4 regions of the Mesorhizobium sp. M7A.F.Ca.CA.004.06.1.1 genome follow, and region 1 is predicted to be linked to each of the others. Evidence: predicted binding sites of a transcription regulator. Region 1 holds the regulator's gene; each other region holds the start of a gene.

Region 1 (5,336 bases):
CCCAGCTCCAGGTCGCGCCGATCGATCCCGCCGGCCCACCGCCCATCAGCTGAAAAGTGGCGTTAAGCGGCGCCACGGTCTGGCCTGAAGTGACCCACCAGGCGGCACCGCGCCAGACCAGCAGGCCGCCCAGCGTCACGATAAAGGCGGGCACTTCGAGATAGGCGATGACGAAGCCTTGAAAAGCGCCGATCAACAGGCCGAGCGCCAGGCCGATGACCAGTGCCAGGACCCAGATCCACGGGTTGCCGAGTTCGAGCCCGACAAAGCGCACCAGGAAATGCACCTGGGCAAATCCCATCACCATGCCGATCAGGCCCTCGGCGGAACCGACCGACAGGTCGATGTTGCGCATGACGATGACCAGCACCATGCCGCAGGCCATGATGGCAACCGCGGATGTCTGCACCGACAGGTTCCACAGATTGCGCGGCGTGAGAAAGGTGCGGCTGTCGAAATCGAGCGGATTGACGCCAAGGCGCAGGCTGGAAATGACATGCAGCCCAATCCAGATAACCAGCAGCGCGCCGATCATGCCGAGCATGCGGGTGTCGATCTCGGTCGCCTTCAGGAACCGGGCGACGGCGCCGAGTTCCGACGCGCGCGCCGTATCGGTCTGCGGGTTTGACGTCGTATCGGTCATGGTTTCCTCCCACCGGCTGGCCGTCTGACGCGCATGCCGGAGCCCAGCCTAGAAGCTATCCGCATGATGCGGAAACAGAATTCTTTGAGAAAACGCCGCGGCTTTTGGGCCGCGGCGTTCAGATATTGCAAAGTGGTACGGATCAGTTGCAGGCCGCCACGGTGCCGGCGGCGACACCCGCGCAGACTTCGTCCTTCTTGATCCAGCCGGCGTCGATGACGACGTTGAGATTGTCCTTGGTGATGGCAACCGGGGTCAGGAACAGCGACTTGACGGTGTTGCCGCCCGGCGTCGTGAAGTCCTTGGCGCCGGCGATGTCGCTCGTCTTCTTGCCGTCGGCCAGTTGCGAGGCGATCTCGGCGGCATTCTTGCCGAGCTCCCGCGCGTCCTTCCACACCGACACGGTTTGCGTGCCGAGGGCGATGCGGTTCAGCGCGGCGTGGTCGCCGTCCTGACCCGAGACCGGCACGGTGCCGGCCAAGCCTTGAGCCGTCAGCGCCGCGACGACGCCACCGGCAGTGCCGTCATTGGCCGCGACCACCGCGTCGACCTTGTTGTCGTTGGCGGTCAGGAACTGCTCCATGTTCTTCTGGGCGTTGGCGGGCAGCCAGCCATCCGTGTAGGCTTCGCCGACATTCTTGATCTTGCCGCTGTCGATGGCTTCCTTGAGCACTTCCATCGAGCCCGAGAACAGGAAGTCGGCATTGGGATCGGCACCGGAGCCCTTGATGAAGACGTAGTTGCCTTCCGGCTTGACCTTGAACACTTCGCGGGCCTGCATGCGGCCGACTTCCTTGTTGTCGAAGGTCAGATAGAAGACGTCCTTGTTCTCGATCAGCCGGTCATAGCCGACGACCGGAATGCCTTCGTCCAGCGCCTTCTGCACGGCCGGGCCGATGGCCGAAGCGTCCTGCGCCAGGATGATCAGGGAATTAGCGCCCTGCGAGATCAGGCTTTCGACATCGGTAAGCTGCTTGCCGGGATTGGACTGCGCATCGGCGGAGATGTACTTGTCGCCGGCGGCCTCGATCGCCGTCTTCATGGCGGCCTCGTCGGTCTTCCAGCGTTCTTCCTGGAAGTTGGACCACGAAACGCCGACAACCTTGTCCTTCGCCTGCGCGACAGACGCGAGCGTCAGCGACATGGCGGCACCCGCCAGGATGGCGGCCGTGAATCTTTTCATATTATCCTCCCTGCGCCGCGTATGGCGCGACCAAACTGACCCGAGGGCCGGCACAGAGGCTCTATTTTTTCGAGCCTCGAAAAAATACTGGGCCAACGCCCGAACGCTGTCAACATCGATTCTGATGGATTTTGATGTCATTTCGAGTTTTTTTCGAGTCTCGGAATAAATAAATGACACGGCATGCAGCTTCTGCCAGTATTTACCGGCGTCACCGACAGCGTTCCAGGGGCAGGAGGAACCGCGGCGACCGGGAGGATATGAAAGAACATGTCGGTCGGAATCCGCCACGACGATCTGCGCCGCCGCAACCGCGCCATGGTGATCGCGGCAGTGCGCCGCGCCGGACAGCCGTCACGAACCGAGATCGCCGCGACCACAAGCCTCAGCCATTCGACCATCTCGGCGATTTCATCCGACCTGATCGTCGAAGGCATCCTGACCGAAAGCAAGCCGAGCGAGGCCGGCTCGCTCAAACGCGGCCGGCCGCAGGTCGGCCTCAGTCTCAATCCGGAAGCGGCCGCGGTAATGACCGTGGTGCTGTCGCTGAACTTCCTCTCCGTCGCCGTCATCGACTATGCCGGCCAGGTGATATCCGAGGAACAGCGCCGGCTGGACACGCTGACGATGTCGCGCGAGTCGCTGATCGGGGAATGCACGGCCATCGTGCGGCGCCGCCTGGCAGATCCCGACCTGGACGTGCGCAGCATCGCCCGCATCGCGCTGGCCATCCAGGGCATCACCGACACCCGTGCCCGCGCCATGCTGTGGTCGCCGATCACGCCGCACACCGACATCGCCTTCGCTGACATATTCGAAGACGAGTTCGGCATCCCTGCCATAATGGAGAACGACTGCAACATGATGGCGGTGGCGCTGCGCTGGCGCGACCCCGATCGTTACCGCGACGATTTCATCGCTATCCTTTTGTCGCACGGCATCGGCATGGGACTGGTGCTGAAGGGCGAATTGTTCACCGGCACCCATTCTTCGGGCGGCGAATTCGGCCACATGATCCATCGGCCGAACGGCGCGCTATGTCGCTGCGGACGGCGCGGCTGCGTCGAAGCCTATGCGGGCAATTACGCCATCTGGCGCAACGCCAGGCAGATGGGCGAGGATGCAGAACCCGTCGCCGATGTCAGCGACGCCGACATGCGCGCCCTGGCTGCCGCGGCCCGCGAAGGTGACGGACCCGAACGGGAAGCCTATCGCAAGGCCGGCGAAGCGCTCGGCTACGGCCTCGGCAGCCTGTTCGCGCTGATCGATCCGGCGCCGGTCGCCATGGTCGGTGTCAGCGCCGCCGCCTTCGACCTGATCGAGCCGGCATTGCGGCAAGCGATTGCCCAGACCGCCGGCGGCCAGCATTCCAAATCGATTTCCTTCGACACCGAGCCGAACGAACTGCCGCTGATCCGCGAAGGCTGCGCCATGCGGGCGCTGATCTTCGTCGATCAGGAGATTTTTGCGCCGGGCGTGCAGGCGAGATCCGGTTTCGGCGGCAAGAACGTGGCGTGAGTTCAAACGAGGGAGTTCAGTCCTCTCGGATGGCGTATCCGGCCCCACGGATCGTGCGGATGACATCAGGCATACGGCCATTGTTGACCGCCTTGCGCAGCCGGCCGACATGCACGTCGACCGTGCGCTCGTCGATGTAGATCGTCTCGCCCCAGACATTGTCGAGCAGCTGGCTGCGCGAGAACACGCGGCCTGGATGGCGCATCATGAATTCGAGCAGGCGGAATTCCGTCGGCCCAAGCCGGATCTCGCTCTTCTTGCGATAGACACGGTGCGACTCGCGATCGAGCACGATATCGCCGACCTTTAGCACGCTGGACAGCACTTCCGGCTTGGCCCGGCGCAGCAGCGCCTTGACCCTGGCCATGAACTCCGGCGTCGAGAAGGGCTTGACCAGATAGTCGTCGGCGCCGGTCGACAGGCCGCGCACGCGGTCGCTTTCCTCGCCTCGCGCGGTCAGCATGATGATCGGCAGCCGCTCGGTCTCGGGACGCATTCGCAGGCGCCGGCAGAGTTCGATGCCCGAAACCGCAGGCACCATCCAGTCGAGCACCAGAAGATCGGGAACGTTCTCCTGCAGCCGGATTTCGGCCTCATCGCCGCGCGTCACCACCTCGACCTGGTAACCTTCGGATTCAAGATTGTAGCGGAGCAGCACGCCTAGCGGCTCCTCATCCTCCACCACCATGATGCGTGGTGCGATCATCGGCTGGTCACCCTTGTTATGCCGCTGGCGCGGACATTGCCGTCTCGTCCTGCTTCGGACGATTGGCTGGCAGCTGCGTGCCGGTCAAAACATAGTAGGCATTTTCGGCGATGTTGGTCACGTGGTCGCCGATCCGCTCGAGGTTCTTGGCGCAAAACAACAGGTGCGTGCACGCCGTGATGTTGCGGGGATCTTCCATCATGTAGGTCAGCAGCTCGCGGAACACCGAGGTGTATTTGACGTCGATGCGTTCATCATTGTTTCTGAGCGTGGCAAGCGCTGCCGCGTCAGCGGCGGCATACTCGTCGACGACCCCCTGCACCTGGATCAGCACCAGCTGCGCCATCGCGTCGATCGAATGCGAAAGATCGTGCGGCGTGACGCTCAGCCCGACAGTGCCGACGCGCTTGGCGATGTTCTTGGCAAGGTCGCCGATGCGCTCGAGGTCGCCGGCCATGCGGATCGAACCGACCACCGCACGCAGATCGTTGGCCATTGGCTGGCGCTTGGCGATCAGCGTGATGGCGCGATCGTCCAGCTCGCGCTGGCGGGCATCCATGATCGCATCGTCGGAAACCACGCGCTGCGCCAGCGCATTGTCCGAATTGAGCAAAGCCTTGGTCGAGCCACTGACCATCGAGCGGGCGAGATCGCCCATGTCGCGGATCAGCTGGCTGATCTGCTCCAGATCCTCATCGAAAGATGCAACGGTATGTTCACCCATGATCTTCGTCCCTCATATGCCTGAGCTCAGCCGAACCGGCCGGTGATGTAGTCCTGGGTGCGTTTGTCGTCGGGGGTGGTGAACATCTTGTCGGTGGCGCCCTCCTCGACCAGATAGCCTAGATGGAACATCGCGGTGCGCTGCGACACGCGCGCTGCCTGCTGCATCGAATGGGTGACGATGACGATCGTATAGTTCTGGCGCAGTTCGTCGATCAGTTCCTCGACGCGAGCAGTGGCGATCGGGTCGAGCGCCGAACACGGTTCGTCCATCAGGATCACCTCGGGTGACACGGCGATGGCGCGTGCAATGCACAGACGCTGTTGCTGGCCACCGGAAAGACCCGTGCCAGGTTCCTGCAAACGGTCCTTCACCTCGTTCCAGATCGCCGCCTTCTTCAAGCTCGACTCGACGATCTGATCCATGTCGGCCTTGCGCTTGGCCAATCCGTGGATGCGCGGGCCATAGGCGACGTTCTCGTAGATCGACTTGGGGAACGGATTGGGTTTCTGAAACACCATGCCGACGCGCGCCCTGAGTTCGACGACATCGATGTTCTTGT
Region 2 (5,336 bases), on a different contig from region 1:
GAGGTTGATGGTCGGCGGCGCGACATTGTCCCTGATGGCAAGGATCGAGAAGATCGCTTCGGCGGCACCCGCCGCCCCAAGCAGATGGCCGATCGACGACTTGGTCGACGACATCGAAATCTTCGATGCGGCATTGCCGACAAGCCGCTCGACCGCGCCGAGCTCGATCGTGTCGGCCATGGTCGAGGTGCCGTGCGCGTTGATGTAGTCGACATCGGCCGGCGTCAACTTGGCCCGGTTCAGTGCCGCCGTCATGCAACGGAAGGCGCCATCGCCATCCTCGGCGGGCGCGGTGATGTGATGCGCGTCGCCGGTGAGACCATAACCCGTCACCTCGGCATAGATCTTGGCGCCGCGCGCCCTGGCATGTTCGAGCTCCTCGAGCACGACAACGCCGGCGCCCTCGCCCATGACGAAGCCGTCGCGGTCGCGATCATAGGGTCGCGACGCCGTTTGCGGCGAATCATTGCGTTCCGTCGACAGTGCCCGGCATGCGGCAAAGCCGGCGATCGACAGCCGCGTCACCGGCGCTTCGGCGCCACCGGCGACCATCACGTCGGCATCGCCCCACATGATCAACCGGGCAGCATCGCCAATGGCGTGCGCGCCGGTCGAACAGGCCGTGACGACGGCATGGTTCGGGCCTTTCAGTCCGTGCCGGATCGAAACCTGCCCGGAGACGAGATTGATGATCTGGCCCGGGATGAAGAAAGGGCTGATGCGGCGCGGGCCGCGCTCCTTGAGGATCATCGCGTTCTCGGCGATGCCCTCGATGCCGCCGATGCCGGAGCCGATCAGGACGCCGGTGGCACACCGCTCTTCATGCGTCTTGGGTTCCCAGCCGGAATCCTTCAGCGCCTCGTCGGCGGCGGCAATCCCGTAAAGGATGAAGTCGCCGATCTTGCGCAGTTCCTTGGGCTCGAGCACGGCCTCGGGATTGAAGGTGGCATTGCTGCCGTCACCACGCGGAATGACGTGGGCGATCTTGCAGGCAAGATCCTCCACCTCGAACTCAGTGATGCGCTTGGCAGCGCTGCGGCCGGTCAGAAGTTCCTTCCAGCTGTGCTCGAAGCCCATGCCGAACGGCGACAGCAACCCAAGGCCCGTGACGACGACACGCCTCATCGCAGGTCCTCCCCGGTGATGACTGCGGAAAGCGTCAGGCCGAAGCCTTGTCGATGTACTTCACGGCATCGCCAACGGTCAGGATGGTCTCAGCCGCATCGTCGGGAATCTCGACGCCGAATTCTTCTTCGAACGCCATGACGAGTTCGACCGTGTCGAGGCTGTCGGCGCCCAGATCATCGATGAAGCTCGCCTGCTCCGTCACTTTGTCGGCATCGACGCCAAGGTGCTCGATGACGATCTTCTTGACGCGCTCTGCGGTGTCACTCATTTGGGCATCCTCGTCTTTTGTTTGTCTGTCTTCGTTAGCGGGCAGAATGCCGCTAATCAAGCTGAAAGATGGTCCTGCCGGAAACGCAACGACTACGGACCGGTTTTTGCCCGAACCGCCGGGTTGCGGGCCGCATTACACGAAAAATAGCTGAGGTCCAAGCCGAAATGGTCTCTTTTCACAACCCGCCGGCGTTGCTGCCGAACCTCGTCAAATCATAGCCATGCCGCCATTTACGTGGATGGTCTGGCCAGTGACGTAGGCGGCTTCGTTGGAGGCGAGATAAGCGACGGCGGACGCGACTTCAACGCTGGTGCCCATGCGCCGCGTCGGGATCGCCGCCATGATCGCCTCTTTCTGCTTGTCGTTGAGCTTGTCGGTCATCGCCGATTCGATGAAGCCCGGGGCGACGCAGTTGACGGTGATGTTGCGGGTGGCGATCTCCTGTGCCAGCGATTTGGAGAAGCCGATCATGCCGGCCTTTGAGGCGCAGTAATTGGTCTGGCCGGGATTGCCGGTGATGCCGACCACCGAGGTGATGTTGATGATGCGGCCATGGCGGCGGCGCATCATCGGGTGGGTGAGTTCGCGGGTCAGCCTGAACACGGCGGTCAGGTTGACCTCGAGCACGCTGTCCCAGTCGGCATCCGACATGCGCACGAACAGGCCGTCCTTGGTGATGCCGGCGTTGTTGACCAGGATGTCGACGCCTTCGAGATCGGCTTCGGCTTTCTGGCCGAGCGCCTTGACCTCCTCACGGTTGGACAAATTGGCCGGGAACAGCTTGACCCGGTCGCCAAGCTCGCTAGCCAGCGCTTCCAGTTTCTCGACGCGGGTGCCATGCAGGCCGACGATCGCGCCCTGCGCATGCAACATCCTGGCGATCGCCTCGCCGATGCCGCCGGATGCGCCGGTGACGAGCGCCTTGCGGCCAGTCAATTCGAACATTTTTGTCTCCTGATTGAGAAGAGAACACCCTTTACAGGGATGGGATCAAATGACGCTTTATGCAAGCGCCGCCATGGCCGCCTCGACGTCAGCCGCGGTGCCGACCGACGCGGTGGCGACATCGCGGTTGATGCGCCGCGCCAATCCTGAAAGCACCTTGCCGGCGCCGATCTCGTAAAGCGTGGTGACGCCGTTTGCGCCGAACCATTCCACCGTCTCGCGCCAACGCACGCGGCCGGTTATCTGTTCGACCAGGCGGCGGGCGATCTCGTCTGGATCGCTGGTCGGGCTGACCGTAACATTGGAGAGGACGGGAACCACCGGCGCGTTCTTTGCCACGCCGGCCAGGGCTTCGCGCATGACGTTCGCGGCCGGCGCCATCAGCGCGGAATGGAAGGGCGCGGACACCTGCAGCATCAGCGCGCGTTTGGCGCCTTTCTCGGTGCACAGTTTCGCGGCCAGTTCGACCGCGGCCTTGGCGCCGGAGATGACCAGTTGGCCACCGCCATTGTCGTTGGCGATCTGGCAGACAGAGCCTTTGGCGGCTTCCGCGCAAGCGGCTTCGACATCGGCATGTTCCAATCCGATGATCGCCGCCATGGCGCCCTCGCCGGCCGGCACCGCCGCCTGCATGGCATTGCCGCGTATGCGCAGCAACCGGGCGGCATCGGCAACCGAAACGAAGCCGGCAGCGGCAAACGCCGAATATTCGCCCAGCGAATGACCGGCGACATAGGCGATCTTGCCTTTCAGCGAGAAGCCGCGCGATTCCAGCGCCCGGATCGCGGCCAGCGACACCGCCATCAGCGCCGGCTGCGCGTTGGCGGTCAGCGTCAACGTCTCTTCCGGCCCTTCCCAGATCAGCTCCGACAGATTTTCGCCGAGCGCATCGTCGACTTCCTGGAAGACCCTGCGCGCTTCGGGGAAGGCGTCGGCGAGATCCTTGCCCATGCCGACCGCCTGGCTGCCTTGTCCGGGAAAGGTGAATGCAACGGCCATGCGAGGGCTCCCAAGGGCTGGTTTTGCTTGCCTGAAGACGGTTTTTCTTGCCTGTGACGCATGGCGGGGCGCCAAGTCAAGCCCGGTTCGACCCTGCCCGAGGGCAGCCTCGTCCGCCGAGTGCCTGTTGCGAAAGGGTTTTTGGCGATCACTCCTGATGAAAACCGCTCACGATTCGTTTGCTGGCTCTTCTTATTTCCGTTACAGGCGCTAGCTTTGCGTGACAATTCCATGACAATCGAGTGACGCGCTTGTCGCTGGGTGGGGAAGTTAAAGTGGCAAAGAGTTACAAACGCACCGGCAAGGCCGCGCCACAGTTCCTGGAAGACGACCCCTCCACCGGCTATCTGCCGGGCAGGAGATGGCCGGTCGTGCGCTATGGGCTGATCAGCCTGGCGATTGCCGCTATCCTGGTGTTTGCCATCGAACTGATCGTGCGCGGCGACTTTGCCGGAACCATCTCCTTCTTCCTGCAGCCGTTCAAGCCGGGCTGGACCACCATCGTCGTGTTTGCGCTGCTCCTGATCGGCTTCGATGCGGTGCTCGGCCGCAGCCACCAGAGCCTGATGATCGTCGCGCCGCTGACCTTGTCGCTTGCTTTCGTCGGTCACCAGAAGTCGCACTATCTCGGCGATCCGCTCTATCCGACCGATTTCCTCTATGCCCGCCAGATCTTCGCGCTGCTGCCGCTTTTGGTACGCGAACGGCCGATGACCGCGCTTGCCATGGTCGTCGGCATCGTCGCCGGCCTGTCGCTGCTCGTCTACGGCTGGCGGCTATGGCGCCGCAAGGTTCCCGCACTCAGCCGCAAGGGGCGCCTTGCGCGGCTGACGCTGGCAGTGCCGCTGCTCGCCTTCTTCGTTTCGATCATGGACTACGCCACCTTCTCCTGGACCAGGGATCGGCTGCAGATCATCCCGATCATGTGGGACCAGAAGGAAAACTATGCCTCCAACGGCTTTGCGCTGGCCTTTGCCCTCAACGTGCCGATGGCGCATGTCTCGGCGCCGCCGGGCTATTCCGACAAGGCGATCGCAGCGATAGCCAGGCCTGATGTGACCGCCTCGGTGCCGGCCGAGAAGCCGGACATCATCATCGTCATGAGCGAATCCTTCTGGGATCCGACCAAGTTGCCTGGCGTCACCATCACGCCAGATCCAATCCCCAATGTGCGGGCGCTGCGCTCGGGCTCGATGTTCTCGCCGGAGTTCGGCGGCATGACCGCCAATATCGAGTTCGAGGCGCTGACCGGCTTCTCCAACGCGTTCCTGCCGGCAGGCAGCATCCCCTATCAGCAATATGTGCGCACGCCGACGCCTTCGCTCGCGACCTTCCTGAAGAGCCAGGGTTACCGGGCGCGCGCCATCCATCCCGGCACCAACTGGTTCTGGAACCGTGGCGCGGTCTATGCCGATTTCGGCTTCAACGATTTCATGTCGGAAGAGACGCTGCCGCCAATGCAAAAGCGCGGGCCACTGGCATCGGATGCGGCGATGACCGACGAGATCATCAGCGAGGCCGACGCCAGCGACGAGCCGGTGTTCTTCTTTGCGGTCAGCCTGCAAAACCACGGTCCCTACGAGCCGAACCGCTATTACAATCCCACGCATAGGGTGCAGGCGCCGATCAGCCAGTGGGCGCGCGAATCGCTACTCAGCTACGCCGAGGGCTCAGCCGATGCCGATCGCGGCCTCGAACGCCTCGTCGAATGGGCCAAGAAACGCTCCCGCCCCACCGTAATCGCCTTCTTCGGCGACCATCTGCCGCCGCTGGGGCCGGTCTATGTCGAAACCGGCTTCCTCAAGGACAATGTCGCGCCGCGCAAGGAAGCGTCGCCCGAGGCTGCTCTCGAGCATCACGAGACGCCGCTGGTCATCTGGTCGAACCGCACCGGGCCGGCTGAGCAGATGGGTGCCGTCAGCCCAGCCTTCCTGCCCTATCATATCCTGAAAACGGCCGGAATCAGCCATCCCTACTACACCGGCTTCCTGGG
Region 3 (5,336 bases), on a different contig from region 1:
ACTGCGATCGTATCGACCTTGTCGGTCAGCGTGATCGAGCGCGCGACAACCGTCATCGACGGATCGTCGACCATCAGCTTCTTGATCTCGAAATCATCGCGATAGGCCATGTCGATCGTCCCGTTTCGGATCGCATCGATGATCAGATCCCAGCTTGCCAGGCGGTGGATTTGCGCATGCGGGAAGGTCGTGGCCGCATAGGTGGCGAATGAAGAGCCCTCGATCACGCCAAGATCGCCTGAGAAATCACGGACGATCTGTTCGGCCGGTTTGCCTTGCGCGATACGCGCCAGGTTGAGGCGGTTGGCGATCAGCCCTTGCCGCAGCATGGCGTAGGGGCGGGAATAGATGATCGACCGGCCGCGCTGAAGCGTCCGGCTGAGCTTGCCAATCGCCATGTCGGCCTGTCCGGAACTGACCTGACTGACGATATCGTCGAACGTTGCGGCGGATCGGTCGAATACCGGCTCGACGCCAAGCGCCGCGGCGATGCCGTGGGCCAACTCCATGTCTATGCCATCGTCCCCCGATCCGTCGGCCGGAAAGAACGGATTGGAAGCGAAGGCCGGCATTGCGATGCGCAATGCATCGCCGCTCGCGATAGGTTGAGGGGCGTTCTCCGCCTGCTGTCCCGGAGTGCTGGCTGCGCGGGCTTGCGAGATCAGCAACCCGCCGCTCCCGGCCGCAAGCAGTGTACGACGTGTAACCGACATGCGCGTTCTCAATTAACCCGGGAAAGCTGCAACATGCACAACCCGCGTTAAACAAACGTGTATATTACACTGAGCCTTTTTATGTATCGGACAAGCAGCTTAGCGCCACAAAATATCAGCATTGCCTAATATATTAGGAAAAGCGGAAGGATCGCGTTGCTTCCCGCCGGGCGATCGTCTGGATTGTCAAAACGTCTCGACCCAAGGCCGTAACTCAAGCTCCGAGCTCCAGGCGCTGCGATGCTGGCGATGGACCGCGAGATAGGCCTCGGCGATAGCGTCCGGCGACAGGCGGCGGTCCTGTAGGTCGGGATCGGCTGCCTGTCCGGGCGGCGCGATCTGGCCGTCGATAATGAAATGGGCGACGTGGATGTTCTGCGGGGCGAGTTCGCGGGCCATGGACTGCGCCAGGCCGCGCAGGCCGAATTTCGGCATGGCAAAGCCGGCCGAGCCGGGAAAGCCCTTCACACTGGCAGTGGCGCCGGTGAACAGGATCGAACCGGATCCCCGGACAAGCAGCCGGCGCGCCGCCTGCTGGCCGACCAGGAAGCCGCCATAGGCGCCGACCAGCAATGCCTGTTTGACCGCTTCCGCATCGAGCTCGGCGATCGGGCCGCGTGTGCGTGCGCTGGCGTTGAACACCACGAGCGCCAGCGTGCCGGCCTTGTCGGCGGTGTCGAACAGCCTGGCGACGGACGCAGCGTCGGCGACATCCGTCTCAACGGCCAGAGCACCGGTTTCGCCGATCAGAGCGCTGAGCTTCTCGACGTTACGGGCGGCCAGAACCACGCGAAAGCCTTCCCGGGTGAGAAGGCGCGCAAGCGAGGCGCTCAGACCAGCGCCCGCGCCTGCAATAACGGCCACATTGGATGAGGTCATGATTTTCTCTCCCTTGCGGATTTCGGCGGAAGCGTTCGCCAGACCAGACAAGGTCGCGCCTTCGGGGCTGACAGGCAAGAGGTGGCATCTCGTTGGCTGTTGAACCAGACGGGCTGCAGAAACGACGTTGCGCGGTCCAATATCGCCTGTGGAGCTACGAAAGCCGCTCGGCCTTCAGCACCGAGACCGCCACTTCGAAAGGGACAAGGCTTGGACCTTGCCCGCCGCCCGGATTCATTAGACCAACATTTTGGCGGTAGAATCGTCAGGTTTCGTAAAGCTGTCGGCGATCTCATCAATGGGACTGGAGCGTGGTCCCGAAAAGTGGGAAACGGTTTTCGGAAAAGATTATGCTCAACAAGGAAACGATTATGGAACCAATCTGGGCCGTCGGCCTGATGACCGGCACGGTGCTGGACGGCAACATCGACGTCGCGCTGATCAAGACCGACGGCGAACGTATCGAGGATTTCGGCACCTATCGGCTGATGCCCTATCCTCCGTCGATCCGCTCCCTGCTGGAAGAGACGCTGACGGAGGCGCGGGCGTGGAACTTTGACGGGCCGGAGCCGGCGATCTTCCGCACCGCGGAGGAAGCCCTGACGCGTGCCCAGTCAGCAGCCGTCAAGGAATTGGTCGAAGGCTATGGCATGACGATGGCCGATATCGGCGTCGTCGGTTTTCACGGCCAGACCGTTCTGCATCGCGCGCCGCAGGTTGGACGGCTGGGCCAGACAAGGCAACTCGGCGATGGTGAGCTGATGCATGCCATATTGGGTACCAAGGTCGCTTACGATTTCCGCTCGGCCGACATGCGCGCCGGGGGGCAAGGCGCGCCGCTGGCCGCGGTCTATCACACCGCGTTGATGCGCGGCGCCGGCGCCAATGGCGAGGTGGCCGTACTCAATCTCGGCGGCGTCGCCAACATCACCTGGTGGGATGGCGCCGACAATGTCGTTGCCTTCGACACCGGCCCCGCCAACGCGCCGCTGAACGATTTCATCAAGTCGAAGGGGCTCGGCGAGATGGACCGCGACGGCGCGCTCGGCGGTGCGGGCAAGGTGGACGAGGCGCGGCTGGCCAAGCTGCTGCAGCACCCCTATCTCACCAAGCCCTATCCCAAATCGCTGGACCGTTTCGACTTCGGCGCCGCCATGGCGGACGGGCTGGATGCGGAGGATGGCGCGGCACTGCTGACCGCCTTCACCGCTGGAGCCGTCGGCAAGGCACTCGACCTCTTACCAAGCCGTCCTAAAAAACTGGTGGTCAGCGGCGGCGGCCGCCACAACCCGACCATGATGGCGATGCTGACCAGCCGTGCCGGCGTCGAAGTGGTGCAGGCCGAGAGCCTCGGCTGGAGCGGCGATGCGGTCGAGGCGGAGTGTTTTGCCTTCCTCGCGGTGCGCGTGCTGCGCGGCCTGCCAATCAGTTTTCCGAGCACGACCGGCGCACCGCGGCCGATGCGGGGCGGAAAACTCGCCAGTTAGAGCCTCTTCCATCCCGGAACGGGATGGGATGACCTTTCCCGCCCGGCCGACTTTCAGGCGATGCGGCTTTTTGCTCAGGTTTTGCAGTCGAAAGGTCTTCGGAATAGTCGAAAAGCTTTTCCGCCGGGACCCACTGTCATCCAACCGTTAAGAAGAATTAATACAAGACAACAGCGATCTTGTTTTCAGCTGACGCCTCATTTCGCAGGCGTATGGCCATTGATGCGCGCCTGCATAGCGGCGGCAGTATAGTTGGGATTCAATTTATGTTGTCAGCAGGTTTAGCTTTATTGCGCGGTGCACGGCCGACGATTTCGGGGGCGGCAGCTGCGCTCGCCCTTGCAATCATCGGGGCCATGATCGGATCCGCTGCGCGGGCTGAGCCCATTCGCGGTGCGGGGTCGACACTGGCCGCGCCGATCATCGGCAAGTGGGCAACGACATACAAGGCTGCACGCGCCGACGGCGGCGACTTCTTCACGCTGGACTGGACCGTCGATTATGAACCGGTCGGATCCCTTGCCGGCCTGATGCGGCTTGCGCAGCCCGAACTGGATTTCGCCGCCACGGATGTTCCCGTGCCGGCTGATGATCTCGCCAGGAACGGCCAGCAGCAATTTCCGATCGTCATGGGCGGGATCGCGGTGGTCGCCAATCTCGATGGCCTGCCGGAGCAAGGTCTGCGCCTCTCCGGCCCGGTGATCGCCGACATCTATCTGGGCAAGATAAAGTCCTGGTCCGATCCTGCGATAAGGGTGCTCAATCCCGACATAGCCCTTCCCGATCTCGCCATCGGCGTCATCCACCGGCAGGACGGTTCGGGCTCAACCTATGTCTTCACCGAGTTTCTGTCATCGACAAGCGAAGACTGGAAGACGAAGCTTGGAGCCGACACTCTGATCGACTGGCCGCTCGGGACAGGCGCGGAAGGTACGCAAGCGCTTCTTCGTGCCGTGGCTGCGAGCAAGGGGGCGATTGCCTACGCCGAATACGGCCAGGTTCTTCGCGCCGGCCTTCCCTTCGCAGCGGTCCAGAACAAATCCGGCAAGTTCGTCAAACCGGACCCGCAGGGCGTGCAAGCAGCGGCCACCTCCGTCGCCTGGGGGGAAACGACCGACTTCTTCGCCTCCCTCACCAATCGCAGCGGAGATGGTGCGTACCCGATCAGCACGGCGGTGTTCGCCGTTGTCCAGGTCTCGGGGCGTTCGGAACATCGCTATCGCCGCGTGCATGATCTTTTCCGGCTCGCCTTCGCGCAAGGTGCCGGCGACGCCACCGCACTCGGCTATGTGCCGCTGCCGAAAGCGCTCATTGGCCAGATCGAACAGTATTGGGCAAGGCAATTGCCGGTCGGAAACTGACCCGAACGAAGCTGCCTTGCGCAGCAACTGAACTTCATACCGCGTCGTCGTGGCGACTTGTTGGGGACTGCCTGAAATGGACATAGATATCTTCAAGGACATCCTCGTGCCGGTGATCGGCGGCTTGGGCATCTTCATGCTCGGTCTGGATTTCATGGCAAACGGCATCCAGGCGCTGTCGGTCAACCGGATGCGCGACTTTCTCGCCAAGGCAGCCGGTACGCCGGTCAAAGGCGTGCTGGCGGGAACGCTGATCACCGGCGTCATCCAGTCGTCGACGGCGATGAGCGTCATGGTCGTCGGGCTGGTCAATGCCGGTGTCATCGCCCTGCGGCCGGCGATCAGCGTGATCATGGGCGCCAACATCGGCACCACGCTCGGCAACGGGCTCATCGCCCTGCCGCTCGGTCCGCTCGGATTGATCCTGGCCGGCGTGTTCTCGCTGGTCTACTGCTTCGCCAAAAGCGAAAAGGTGAAGAACATAGCGCTCGCCTGCATGGGTTTCGCTCTGATCTTCTACGGCCTCAACCTGATGACCGGCGGCCTGCGTCCGCTTCGCAACCTGCCGGAAGTCATGGCGCTGCTGCAGACGCTGACGGCCGACTCCTACCTCAACCTTTTCAAATGCGTGTTCATCGCCGCCGGCGTGACCGCGATGATCCACTCGTCCTCGGCGACGATCGGCATCGTCATGGGCCTTGGCGCGGCGGGCATTCTCGACTGGACAACCGCCGTCGCCTTCTCGCTCGGTGCCGATCTCGGCACCACGATCACGTCGTGGATGGCTTCGCTCAACCTTTCGAAGAACGCCAAGCGGACCGCCTATGCGCACATCTCGTTCAATATCATCGGGGTGTGCATCACCATCCCTCTGTTCTTCGTCTCCATCCAGGTGC
Region 4 (5,336 bases), on a different contig from region 1:
CATCGACATTCTGCAGGATGGAGACGCGTGTCGCCGAGCCGCCGGCAAGCAGCTTGTCGAAGGTCTTGTTCTCGGCGGTCGGAAGGCTCAGCAGGGCGACGCCCTCGACATAGTAAGGCCGGGAAAAATTGACCAGCTGCGAGCGCTGGGCGCTCATCGTCATGAACTGAATGGTGATGTCGACCTTGTTGGTGGTGACGTTGGGGATGCGCTGTGCCGGATCCTGCATCACGAACTCGACCTTGGTCGGATCGTCGAAAAGGCCCTTGGCAAGAATGCGTCCCATGGTGATGTCCATGCCGACGAGTTCGCCGGCATCGTTCTCGAAGTGCCACGGCGCATTGGTGCTGCCGGTACCGACGATCAGCTTGCCGCGATCGAGCACGGTGCGCAGCAGGCTGTCGGGTGCTGCCTGAGCAGCGGCCTTCTGGGCATCGACGGCTACCGCCGCACCCACGACGCCGGCCGTGGCCAGTCCCGCCATTCCCAATTTCAGAAAATCACGTCTTCCGGATGTGTCGTTCACGGCGACCTCCTTTCGTTTGTGTTCCCCTTGCACAGGCAATACACGCGTCAGTGACGTCGAAGCGATTGTCTCTTACAAGAGACGTGTGTATCCTGTACAGGACAGATACTAACACCGGGAATCAACAATGCAAGATGGCAATGCCTCGGCACTTTCAGCCGGCGAGAAGATTTCGGGCTCCCGTGAAAAGGGGCTCAACCGGGTGCTCGAGATTCTGGAGTTTCTTCACACGACCCAGCGCGCGATCGGCATTGGCGACCTTGCCAAGGGCGTGCACGCGCCCCGTTCGACGACCTATACGCTGGTGCGGTCGCTGGTCGATGCGGGACTGCTGGAAATGGAAGGCGACGGCAATCGCGTCTATTTCGGCAAGAAGCTCTATCTCTACGGAATGGACTATGTGCGGGGCAACGACCTGTTGAGGCGGGGGCGCCAGGAGGTCGACAATCTGTCGCGCGAGACCGGCGAGACTTCCGAACTGTGCATGCTGCAGAGCGGCCGCTATACGATCGTCCATGCGAGTCCCGGCACCAGGCCGTTCCGCATCAGTTCCGCCACCGGCTTGCAGATACCGCTGCCCTGGACGGCCTCGGGGCGGCTGCTTCTGGCGGGGCTGGAGAAGGCTGAGATCGAAGGCATGGTGTCGGACGACGATCTCGTGCTGCCCGACGGGCGCAAACTGCGGCTCGACGATTTCGTCGCCGACATCGCAAAAGCGCAGGTCACCGGCTATTGCGTCACTTCGGGCCTTGTCGATGCCTATACGAAGTGCCTTGCCGCGCCGGTGTTTTCAGCGCCGGGCAAGGTCGAGGCGACCATGTGCCTGGTGGTCCCCATCGATACGTCCGAGGAGCGGACCGGCGAACTTATCGGCCTGCTGCGTGATCGTGCCGCGAGACTTTCGATCGCAGCCTAGGCATGCGAACGAGCGAATGCCAGTTCATGCAATAATGTCGGGAATGATCTTGTCTTCCAGCGCCATCAGCCGATCCTTGAGGAACAGCTTCTTCTTCTTCATGCGCTGGATCTGCAGCGGATCGCAGGCCATGGCGATCATCGCGTTGATGGCGGCATCGAAATCGGCGTGTTCCTGCTTCAGGCGGGAAAATTCGAGGCGAATATCGGCCTGTTCCTGATCGGACATTCTCTACCGTCTGCACGTCTGCGGCGCCCAAAACTGGGCCTGATTGGGCGGGACCGGGTGTTTTGTCACCGGCGTGCAGCCCATATCACATTTCAAGGTGTCGTGGAATGCTACCACGGATCATTCGACATCGCCCGCGGAAGGTGACACACTGTCACCGTGCCGTCACAGAAGCGAACCTGCGGTGGACGCGCCGTGACGGTTGCAATCGAGGAAAACCATGAAAGGGAGAACCAATCATGTCTCTTGCATCCCATCTTGATGAGTTGCAGCGGAAACACGGCGACATCGAACGTGAAATCGATGACGCGATGAATCATCCATCGGTCGACGACCTCGAAATCGTGAATCTCAAGCGACGCAAGCTGGCACTCAAGGACGAGATTGAAAAACTAAGAGGCAAACCGACCACGCATTGACGCCCTCCTGACATAGCCGCCCAATATCCGCGGCCTCTTTTCCCGGCGGCACCCCGCCGCCGGCGTGGAGGGTTTTGATTTTCCAGCACCGGTCTGTCAGCCGAAGCTGGACTTGCACCCGGCTCAATCTCCGCTTCGGCCGTCGCCCGTTTCGCCAGATCATCGATTGTTTCTGGTCGCCGGCGGCGGGCGATTCCGGCCAGTGGCGACCTGTCGCCATTGACAAGCCATCTTTGCTCCTCCACCTCATGCCCGGACCTCAGCGCATCGGCCCGGGGCGTCGTTGTGCGTCCATGCAGGACACAAGATGCTCCAGAGACAAAAGGCTGCCGGCATGACCGGATATTTTTCCTCTCCTTTCCCCCGCCGCACGTCGGTCGGCGTCGATGTCGGCGGCGTGGTCGTCGGCGGCGGCGCGCCCGTTATCGTCCAATCGATGACCAACACCGATACGGCCGATATCGACCAGACGGTTGCGCAGGTCGCAGCGCTGCACCGGGCCGGCTCGGAGATCGTGCGCATCACCGTCGATCGCGACGAGAGCGCCGCCGCCGTGCCGCGCATTCATGAGCGGCTTCAGCGGCTTGGTATCAACGTGCCGCTGGTCGGCGATTTCCACTATATCGGCCACAAGCTTTTGGCCGATCATCCGGCCTGCGCCGAGGCGCTGGCCAAATACCGCATCAATCCGGGCAATGTCGGCTTCAAGGACAAGAAGGACCGCCAGTTCGCCGATATCGTCGAGATGGCGATCAGGCATGACAAGCCGGTGCGCATCGGTGTCAACTGGGGCTCGCTCGACCAGGAGCTTTTGACCCGGCTGATGGACGACAACCAGGACAAGGGTTTTCCGCTGACCGCGCAGGAGGTGATGCGCGAGGCGATCGTGCAGTCGGCGATCCTGTCGGCCGAGATGGCGGAAGAGATCGGCCTTGGCCGCGAGAAAATCATCCTGTCGGCCAAGGTCAGCGGCGTGCAGGACCTGATCGCCGTCTATACCGAGCTCGCCACCCGCTCCAATCATGCGCTGCATCTCGGCCTGACCGAAGCCGGCATGGGCTCGAAGGGCATCGTCGCTTCGTCGGCCGCCATGGGCATCCTGCTCCAGCAAGGCATCGGCGACACCATCCGCATCTCGCTGACACCGGAGCCGAACGGCGACCGCACGCGCGAGGTGCAGGTGTCACAGGAATTGCTGCAAACCATGGGGTTCAGGCAGTTCGTGCCGATTGTTGCCGCTTGCCCCGGCTGCGGCCGCACCACCTCCACCGTGTTCCAGGAACTCGCCCAGAACATCCAGGCCGATCTCAGGAAGAACATGCCCGTGTGGCGCGACAAATACCCCGGCGTCGAGAACCTCAAGGTCGCGGTGATGGGTTGCATCGTCAACGGCCCTGGCGAGTCCAAGCATGCCGACATCGGCATTTCGCTGCCCGGCACGGGCGAAATGCCGACGGCGCCTGTCTTCGTCGACGGCAAAAAGGCGGCGACGCTGCGCGGGCCGTCGATCGCCGCGGATTTCGAGAAAATGGTCGCCGACTATATCGAGCAACGGTTCGGTCGCGGCAAGGCCGCGGCCGAGTAGAACCGATGCAGCGTTTCCTTTGGGCAGCGCTGATCCTGCTGTACGGGCTGACCTGGTCGACCCTTGTGCAGGCCGATCCGCCGCAATCCGCCAAGCAGCGGCTGATCGACAAGGTCTGCAATCTGATCCAGGCGCATGCCGACCAGAACGGCCTGTCCAGGGATTTCTTCGCCCGGCTGATCTGGAAGGAAAGCCGTTTCGATCCCAACGCCGTCAGTCCGGTCGGTGCCGAAGGCATTGCCCAGTTCATGCCGGGCACCGCCAAGATGCGCGGGCTCGCCAATTCCTTCGACATCAACCAGGCGATTCCGGCTTCGGCCAGATATCTGGCCGAAATGAAAACCGGCTACGGCAATCTCGGCCTGGCCGCCGCCGCCTACAATGCCGGCGAGAGCCGGGTGTCGCGCTGGCTCAGCTCCGGCGGTTTCCTGCCGATGGAAACCGAAAGCTATGTCTTAGACATCATGGGCGAACCAGCCGACAAGTTCACCGACCGGGCCTATGCCGGAAGGGTCGAGCCGCTCGACGCAAAGACGGATTTTGCCGTCGCTTGCCGAAAACTGCCGGTGATCATGTCGCGGACGGTGGCCATGGCTTCGATCAACATAAAGCCATGGGGCATCCAAGTGGCCGGCAATTTTCGCCGCAGCGCCGCGATCAACCAGTGGGTCAGGGTAAGGAGCCGGTTCCCGGCCCTGCTCAACGGGCATGATCCGGTGGTCAGCCGGGTGCGCACGCCGATCGGCCGGCGCGGCATCTACGCGGTCAGGATCGGTGTCGACCGCCGCGCCGATGCCAACGTTATTTGCCAGAAATTGCAAAGTGTCGGTGGGGCGTGCGTGGTGGTGCGCAACCGGTAATTTGGCCGCTGCCGGCATGGTGTTTGTCCGAGAGAGGCATTTAAAAGCGATAGCCGTGACGTCGCATCCAGCAAAGATTTCAGCTATAGCGGCCGCCATCCTTACTGGGCGGCGGCCCTGTCTTTGACGAGCAGCATGGGCCTCAACATGTTCGATGGATACATCATCTGCGGCACGCCGAGGACCGGTAGCACGCTGCTGTGCAAGCTTCTGGCATCCACGAAGACGACTGGCGATCCGCACTCATTCTATCGGCGGCAGGATGTGCTGGAGTGGGCTGAAGAGTGGAAGCTGCCCGATCGCGACACGATGAGTGAGCTCGACTTCAATGTCGCCTATCTCAACGCGGCGATCGCTGCCGGCAAGGGTGGGACCGGCCTCTTCGGCCTTCGCTTGATGCGCGAAAATCTGGATGAACTCTCGGCAACCCTCGACCGGATTTTCCCGAAACTGCAGTCGGACAGAGCGCGTCTTGAAAAGGCCTTTGGCCGCGTCCTCTACATACACCTCTCGCGGGAGAACAAGCTCGCGCAGGCTGTCTCCCTGATCAAGGCGGAGCAGACCGGTCTTTGGCATATCGCTCCCGATGGCACCGAGATCGAAAGGGTCGCACCGCCGAAAGAGCCCCAATATGATTTCGAGCGTATCAAACGAGAGGTCACGGAACTCGAGACCTATGACGCGGCCTGGAACATTTGGTTCGCAGAGCAAGGCATATCCCCGCTGCGCGTCGGCTATGAGCGCCTTTCAGGCAATCCGGCTGCGACGTTGCTAGGCATCTGCGAAGCCCTGGGAGTCCCAG

What was found. The regulator PhoB, encoded in region 1, activates phosphate uptake and scavenging genes when phosphate is short. The targets are predictions, from matches to a motif close to TGTCATNNANCTGTCAT.
Region 2: the regulator PhoB is predicted to act here: its motif matches at 3,564-3,580, upstream of EN906_RS04570 (LTA synthase family protein).
Region 3: the regulator PhoB is predicted to act here: its motif matches at 3,214-3,230, upstream of pstS (phosphate ABC transporter substrate-binding protein PstS).
Region 4: the regulator PhoB is predicted to act here: its motif matches at 1,823-1,839, upstream of EN906_RS05495 (YdcH family protein).

What each region holds. Positions count from the first base shown of each region.
Region 1 is NZ_RZPQ01000136.1:252-5,587, reverse strand. It holds gene EN906_RS11235 (sugar ABC transporter permease) at 1-643, opposite strand, end outside; gene xylF (D-xylose ABC transporter substrate-binding protein) at 786-1,826, opposite strand; gene EN906_RS11225 (ROK family protein) at 2,097-3,344, shown strand; gene phoB (phosphate regulon transcriptional regulator PhoB) at 3,361-4,050, opposite strand; gene phoU (phosphate signaling complex protein PhoU) at 4,067-4,774, opposite strand; gene pstB (phosphate ABC transporter ATP-binding protein PstB) at 4,801-5,336, opposite strand, start outside.
Region 2 is NZ_RZPQ01000036.1:12,337-17,672, reverse strand. It holds gene fabF (beta-ketoacyl-ACP synthase II) at 1-1,125, opposite strand, end outside; gene EN906_RS04585 (acyl carrier protein) at 1,160-1,396, opposite strand; gene fabG (3-oxoacyl-[acyl-carrier-protein] reductase) at 1,607-2,344, opposite strand; gene fabD (ACP S-malonyltransferase) at 2,402-3,343, opposite strand; gene EN906_RS04570 (LTA synthase family protein) at 3,619-5,336, shown strand, end outside.
Region 3 is NZ_RZPQ01000020.1:14,717-20,052, forward strand. It holds gene EN906_RS03040 (transporter substrate-binding domain-containing protein) at 1-713, opposite strand, end outside; gene EN906_RS03045 (SDR family NAD(P)-dependent oxidoreductase) at 900-1,592, opposite strand; gene EN906_RS03050 (anhydro-N-acetylmuramic acid kinase) at 1,964-3,079, shown strand; gene pstS (phosphate ABC transporter substrate-binding protein PstS) at 3,436-4,440, shown strand; partial or broken gene EN906_RS03060 (Na/Pi symporter) at 4,517-5,336, shown strand, end outside.
Region 4 is NZ_RZPQ01000048.1:1,378-6,713, reverse strand. It holds gene EN906_RS05510 (transporter substrate-binding domain-containing protein) at 1-526, opposite strand, end outside; gene EN906_RS05505 (IclR family transcriptional regulator) at 654-1,442, shown strand; gene EN906_RS05500 (DUF465 domain-containing protein) at 1,467-1,670, opposite strand; gene EN906_RS05495 (YdcH family protein) at 1,910-2,089, shown strand; gene ispG (flavodoxin-dependent (E)-4-hydroxy-3-methylbut-2-enyl-diphosphate synthase) at 2,424-3,674, shown strand; gene EN906_RS05485 (lytic transglycosylase domain-containing protein) at 3,680-4,534, shown strand; gene EN906_RS05480 (Stf0 family sulfotransferase) at 4,658-5,336, shown strand, end outside.